DNA from 2 places in the Nocardiopsis tropica genome. Region 1 is predicted to be linked to the other one. Evidence: riboswitches for the same ligand, from Rfam matches in the RefSeq annotation. Region 1 holds a riboswitch; the other holds the start of a gene.
What was found. Region 1 has a riboswitch for cobalamin ahead of cobN (cobaltochelatase subunit CobN). Riboswitches for the same ligand answer to the same signal wherever they lie in the genome.
Positions count from the first base shown of each region.

Region 2: linked by a shared signal. The riboswitch ahead of metE (5-methyltetrahydropteroyltriglutamate--homocysteine S-methyltransferase) and the one ahead of cobN (cobaltochelatase subunit CobN) in region 1 are both predicted to bind cobalamin.

Region 1 covers NZ_JBHSUF010000007.1:203,466-206,783, reverse strand. The annotation lists gene ACFQBR_RS13485 (FecCD family ABC transporter permease) at 1-928, shown strand, start outside; gene ACFQBR_RS13480 (ABC transporter ATP-binding protein) at 925-1,743, shown strand; cobalamin riboswitch at 1,758-1,895, shown strand; gene cobN (cobaltochelatase subunit CobN) at 1,930-3,318, shown strand, end outside.
Region 2 covers NZ_JBHSUF010000001.1:379,133-382,450, forward strand. The annotation lists gene ACFQBR_RS01585 (polysaccharide deacetylase family protein) at 1-911, opposite strand, end outside; cobalamin riboswitch at 1,174-1,348, shown strand; gene metE (5-methyltetrahydropteroyltriglutamate--homocysteine S-methyltransferase) at 1,509-3,318, shown strand, end outside.

The DNA.
Region 1 (3,318 bases):
CGACCTCACCCCCGCCGAGGTCTGGAGGTCGGCCGCCGCCCGGTTCGGGTGGGGCGAAAGCCCCCTGACGCGGTTGCGCGAGGGCATCGTGTGGAACCTGCGCATGCCCCGCACCCTGCTCGCCGCGGTCTGCGGGGCCGGCCTGGCCGTGTGCGGCGCGGTCATGCAGTCCCTGCTCCGCAACCCGCTGGCGGACCCCTTCGTGCTCGGGGTCTCCTCCGGCGCCTCCACCGGGGCGGTCCTCGTGACCGTGCTCGGCTGGGGCGCCGGAGCGGTCTCGCTCCCGGCGGGGGCCTTCGCGGGCGCCCTGCTCTCCTTCGGCATGGTGATGCTGCTCAGCCACAGCCTCGGCGGGAGCATGGACCGCGTCGTGCTGTCCGGGGTCGCGGCCATGCAGCTGTTCTCGGCGCTGACCTCGTTCATCGTGCTGACCTCGGCGGACGCCGACACCACGCGCGCGGTGCTGTTCTGGCTGCTGGGCTCCCTCGGCGGCGCCGGATGGACCGACGTGCTCCTGTGCGCCGCGGTGCTGTGCCTCGTGCTCGCCGTCTGCCTCGCCCACACCACCACCCTGGACGCCTTCGCCTTCGGCGAGGAGGCCGCGGCGAACCTGGGCGTCCGGGTGGGCCGGGCCCGCGTGCTGCTGCTGAGCGCCACCGCACTGCTCACGGCGGTGCTGGTCAGCTCCACGGGCGCGATCGGGTTCGTGGGCCTGGTCCTGCCGCACGCCGCACGGGCCCTCACCGGCTCCTCCCACGCCCGGCTGCTGCCGGTCACCGCGCTGGCGGGGGCGGTCTTCCTGGTGTGGGTGGACACGGTCGCCCGGACCGCGCTGGACCCGCAGGAGATCCCGGTGGGGGTGGTCACCTCCCTCATCGGGGTGCCCGCCTTCATCGCCGTGCTGTACCGAGTGAGGAGGAAGACGTGAACCACCCGGTCCGGGACCCGGGGGAGGGGCTGCGCGCCGACCGGGTCAGCCTCGGGATCGGCGGCCGTCTCGTGCTCGACGGCGTCACCCTCGCCACCCGCCCCGGTGAGACCGTCGGCCTGCTGGGACCCAACGGGTCGGGCAAGTCCACCCTGCTGCGGCTGCTCGCCGGGGTGCTCGCCCCCTCCGCCGGGGCGGTCACCCTGGACGGCCGGCCGCTGGACCGGGTCGGCCGCCGGGCCGTGGCACGGCGGGTGGCCACCGTCCAGCAGCAGGCGCACACCCAGACCGAGCTGACGGTCCGCGAGGTGGTGGCCCTGGGACGCATCCCGCACCGCCGGTCCTGGACGCCCATGACCCCGGCCGACCTGGAGGCCGTGGCGCGGGCGCTGGAGCGCACCGGACTGGCGGACCGGGCCGACCAGTCCTGGCACACCCTGTCCGGCGGCGAACGCCAGCGCGCCCAGATCGCCCGGGCCCTGGCCCAGGAACCCGGTGAGCTCCTGCTCGACGAACCCACCAACCACCTCGACATCCAGTACCAGCTCGACCTGATGGAGCTGGTCACGGGCCTGCCGGTGACCACCGTGATCGCCCTGCACGACCTCAACCTGGCGGCGATGTACTGCGACCGCCTGGTCGTGCTCCGGGACGGCCGGGCGGTCGCCGGGGGCACGCCCTCCGAGGTCCTGACCTCCGACCTCATCGGAGAGGTGTACGGGGTCCCGGCCGAGGTCACCCCGGGGGCCGACGGCCCGGTGGTCCGCTTCCTGCGCCGGGGCGCCGTCCCCCCGGGGCGGGCCGACCGCTCCTGACGTCCCCGCCGGGACCGGAGGAGGGGCTCCCGGCTACAGTGTGAATCCTTTGCCCGTGGTACAGGAACCCGGTGAGATTCCGGGGCGGTTCCGCCACTGTGACACCCCGACGAGGGGTGCAGCCAGACACTGGCCCGGGCAGTCCGACCGCCGACGGGGCGAGAACCCCGAGGGAGGAGCCCGGCCATGACGGTCCGGATCGCTCTGCTGTCCACGTCCGACACCGACCTGCTGTCCGCGCGGGCCAGCGGCGCCGCCTACCTGTGGGCCAACCCGTCCCGCGCCTCCGACGCCGAACTCACCGGCGCCGTCGGGCGCGCCGACCTCGTGGTGGTGCGCCTGCTGGGCTCCTCGCACGACCTGTGGCCCGGTCTGGCCGCCGTCCGCGAGCGGGGCACGCCCCTGGTGGTCCTCAGCGGCGAGCAGCAGCCCAGCGCCGAGCTCATGGAGCACTCCACCGTGCCCATCGGGGTGGCGACCGAGGCCCACCGCTACCTGGCCGAGGGCGGTCCGGCCAACCTCGGCCGCCTGCACGCCTTCCTGTCGGACACCGTGCTGCTGACCGGGGAGGGGTTCGAGCCCCCGTCGGCGCTCCCGCCGTGGGGCTTCGCCGAGCGCGAGCGGCCGCACGGCCAGGGCCTCCCCGAGGTGGGAATCCTCTACTACCGGGCCCACGAGGCGGGCGGCAACACGGCGTTCGCGCACGCCCTGGCCGACGCCGTCGACGCGACCGGCCGGGCCGTGGGCGTCCCCGTCTTCGCCGGGTCGCTGCGCTCGGCCCCCGACGACCTCTACGAGGCGCTCGGCGGCTTCGACGCCCTGGTGGTCACGGTCCTCGCGGCGGGCGGCAGCGTGCCCGCGTCCGCGAGCGCGGGCGGCGACGACGAGGCCTGGGACGTGGAGCGCATGGCCGCCCTGGACGTCCCCGTCCTCCAGGGCCTGTGCCTGACCAGCTCACGCGCGGACTGGGAGGGTTCCGACGACGGGGTCACCCCGCTCGACTCGGCCACCCAGATCGCCATCCCCGAGTTCGACGGCCGCATCATCACGGTGCCGTTCTCCTTCAAGGAGATCGACAGCGACGGGCTGCCCCGCTACGTCGCCGACCCCGAGCGCTGCACGCGGCTGGCCGGGACCGCCGTCGCCCACGCCCGGCTCCGGCACGTGCCGCCCGCCGAGAAGCGGATCGCCGTGGTCCTGTCCGCCTATCCCACCAAGCACGCGCGCATCGGCAACGCCGTCGGGCTCGACACCCCCCGCTCCCTGGTGCGCCTGCTGCGCCGCCTGCGCCGGGAGGGCTACGACCTGGGCGCGCCCGACGCCCTTCCCGGCCTGGACCTGCCCGACGAGACCGAGGCGGGCGACGCCCTGATCCACGCCCTGATCGCGGCGGGCGGCCAGGACGAGGACTGGCTGACCTCCGTCCAGCTCACCGAGGCCCACGTGCGCATCACCCCCGAGCAGTACGCCGCCTGGACCCGGGACCTGGACCCGGCGCTGAAGGAGGCGATGACCGAGGCGTGGGGCGCCGCACCCGGCAAGCTGTACGTGAACGAACAGGGCGAACTCGTGCTG
Region 2 (3,318 bases), on a different contig from region 1:
ACGCACTTGGACCCGGGGGCGGAGCAGTCGACGTCCTCGCCCGCGGGCGGCAGGACCCCGGGGACGGCCGTCTCACGGCTGCTCTCCTCCTCCCGGGGCGGGGCCGCGACGGCGAAGTCGCGGACGCCCCGGGTCGCCGAGCGCAGCGCGCGCTCGCCCAGGTCCGACAGCAGGGGGGCGGACTCCGAGGCGGCGACGACGGCGTGGGTCCTGCCCTCTTCCACGGGGGCGACCTGTCCCGCGTCGAACTCCACGACGAGGTCGCCGGCGGGGTTGAACCCCACGGAGTCGTACAGCGAGGCGATCGGGTGCACCGCGTCCGGAGCCGCGGTCCCCGGGAGGGCGTCCCGCACGAGGCCGTTCAGCTCCTCCAGTTCCCCCTGGCCGGCGATCAGGGCGGTGGAGGGGTGGGTCGAGCCGGTGAGGGCGTCGTACCAGTAGGTGGTGTATCCCTCACGGGTCCCCTCGGAGTCGGTCTCCTCACGGGTCACGCGGACCCCGACGATGTCGTCGTTGGCCGCCGTCAGGTTCCACGCGGACTCGAAGGAGACCGCTCCGGGGTTGGCCGCCTCGAAGGCGTCCACCTCGGCGGACAGCGCGCGGTCCAGGAAGTCGCTCAGCGGGTCGGCGTCGGGGACGACCGGGTAGGAGACCTCCGCGGCCACCCCGCCCTCGCGGGCGAGCTCGGCCTCGGCCAGGTCCACCACGTCGTCGGGGTCGACCACCGTCAGCCCGTCGGGCTCGCCGGCGGCGGGCGGGTCCGCCTCCGGTCCGCCGTCCGCCGACCCCGGGTGCGTATCGCTCACGGGTTCGGAGGCGAGCACGCCGGGCGGGGTGACGGCCAGCCAGACCAGCCCCGCGACGACCGCCAGCGCGACCGCGATCGTGGACAGGGGGTGACCGGGGGCCATGGTCGGTTGGGACTGCTTGTTCACCAGGGGTTCTCCACGTACATCTTCAGACGAACGATCGCGGGGAGCACGGGGGAGGACTCGGCCCCGCGACGCTTCATGTCGGTTGTGACGCCGGCCGCGCAACAGGGGTTCGCGCTGATTCCGGCCGGGGGCACAGGGCAGCACGCCGGGTACAGGGGCGGAGGGGTGCTCCCTATACTTGCAGGCGTGGAAGGTACATGCTCCACCCCAGAACCCGGGCCGCGCCCGGAAGGGGAGGGGTGTGTCGCAAGAGGGAACCCGGTGCGACTCCGGGACTGCCCCGCAGCGGTATGAGGGAACGAACGTCGCCATAAGCACTGGTAATCCGGTCGGAAAGGTCGGAAACCGGGAAGCGGCGGCCAGTAGGAGGACGGTGCTCGCGCCGTCCGCGCCCCCGAGTCCGAAGACCTGCCTCCACCCGGCGGCGCACCCGTGCCGCCGGTGGTCCCGTGCCCCGAGGGAGGGCCGAGGAGCGGCGGCAGGCGCACACGCCCACGGCGTGGCCCCGGGCATGCCCGCGTCCTCGCTCACCCCCGTGGCCGGTACCCGGCTTTCGACGAGGGAGAGAAGCTCATGCCCCACACCCCCGAGGCCTCCCGGCCGTCCGTGCGCTCCACCGTGCACGGCTACCCCCGGATCGGCCCGAACCGGGAACTCAAGCGCGCCTGCGAGTCGTACTGGAGGGGCGAGACCGCCGCGGAGGAGCTGGACGGCATCGCCGCCGGCCTGCGCCTGGGCGTCTACGCCCAGCTGCGCGAGGCGGGAGTCGACGACATCCCGTCCAACACGTTCTCGTACTACGACCACGTCCTGGACACCGCGGTCCTGTTCGACCTGGTGCCCTCCCGGTTCGCCTCGCCGGCCGCCGCCGGCGACCGCGACGAGGAGCTGCGCCGCTACTTCGCCCTCGCCCGGGGCGAGCAGGGCGCCCCGCCGCTGGAGATGACCAAGTGGTTCGACACCAACTACCACTACCTGGTCCCCGAGCTGTCGCCGAGCACCCGCCCGCGCCTGGTCGGTGACAAGCCCCTCGCCGAGTTCCGGGAGGCGGCCGAGGCGGGTTTCCCGACCCGCCCGGTCCTGGTCGGCCCGCTCACCTTCCTCCTGCTGGCCAAGGCCGCGGACGACGCCCCCGAGGGCTGGCGCCCCGTCGAGCTGCTCGACCAGCTCCTGGACGCCTACGCCCAGCTCCTCGCCGGCCTCTCCGCCGCGGGGGCCGCCGAGGTGCAGCTGGACGAGCCGATCCTGGCCACCGACGAGGGACGCGCCGCCGTCGGGCTCCTGGAGCGGGTCTGCCGGCGCCTGGGCTCCCTCACCGAGCGCCCCTCCCTCCTGGTCTCGACCTACTTCGGCTCCATCGGGGCGCCCGCACTGCGGGTCCTGAAGGACTCACCGGTGGAGGCCGTCGGCCTGGACCTGGTCACCGACGGCGAGGGCGTCGACGACCTCGTCAAGGTCTCGGGCCTCGGCGGCACCCGCCTGGTCGCCGGGGTGGTGGAGGGCCGCAACGTCTGGCGGACCGACGTCCCGGCCGCCGTGGCCACGCTCGGCACCCTGCTCGCCCTCACGGACGAGCTGACGGTGAGTACGTCCTGCTCGCTCCTGCACGTGCCGATCGACCTCGACGCGGAGACCTCCCTCGCCCCCGAGCTGCGCGAGGCCCTGGCCTTCGCCAAGCAGAAGGCGTACGAGACGGCCCTTCTCGGCCGCGTCCTCTCGGAGGGGGCCGAGGCCGAGTATGCGGCGGGCGGGGCCGGCGGCGGTCCTGGCTTCACGGACGCCCGCGTGCGCGCCCGCCTGGACGCCCTGGGCCCGGACGCCTACGAGCGCCCCCAGGACAGGGGCGCCCCCACGGACACGCCGCTGACCACGACCACCATCGGGTCGTTCCCCCAGACCGCGGAACTGCGCCGCGCCCGCGCCGCGCGCCGCCGGGGCGCCCTGGCGGAGGACGCCTACAAGCAGATCCTCCGGGAGGAGATCGACCGGGTCGTCGCGCTCCAGGAGGAGATCGGACTGGACGTGCTCGTGCACGGCGAGCCCGAGCGCAACGACATGGTCCAGTACTTCGCCGAGCAGCTGGAGGGCTACGCCACCACCGAGAACGGCTGGGTGCAGTCCTACGGTTCGCGGTGCGTCCGCCCGCCGATCCTGTTCGGCGACGTCTCGCGCCCCGAGCCGATGACCGTCGAGTGGATCACCTACGCCCAGTCGCGCACCGACAAGCCGGTCAAGGGCATGCTGACCGGCCCGGTGACCATGCTCGCCTGGTCGTTCGTGCGCACCGACCAGCCGCTGGGCGACACCGCCCGCCAGGTGGGCCTGGCGCTGAGGGACGAGGTCGCCGACCTGGAGCGCGCGGGCATCCGCCACATCCAGGTGG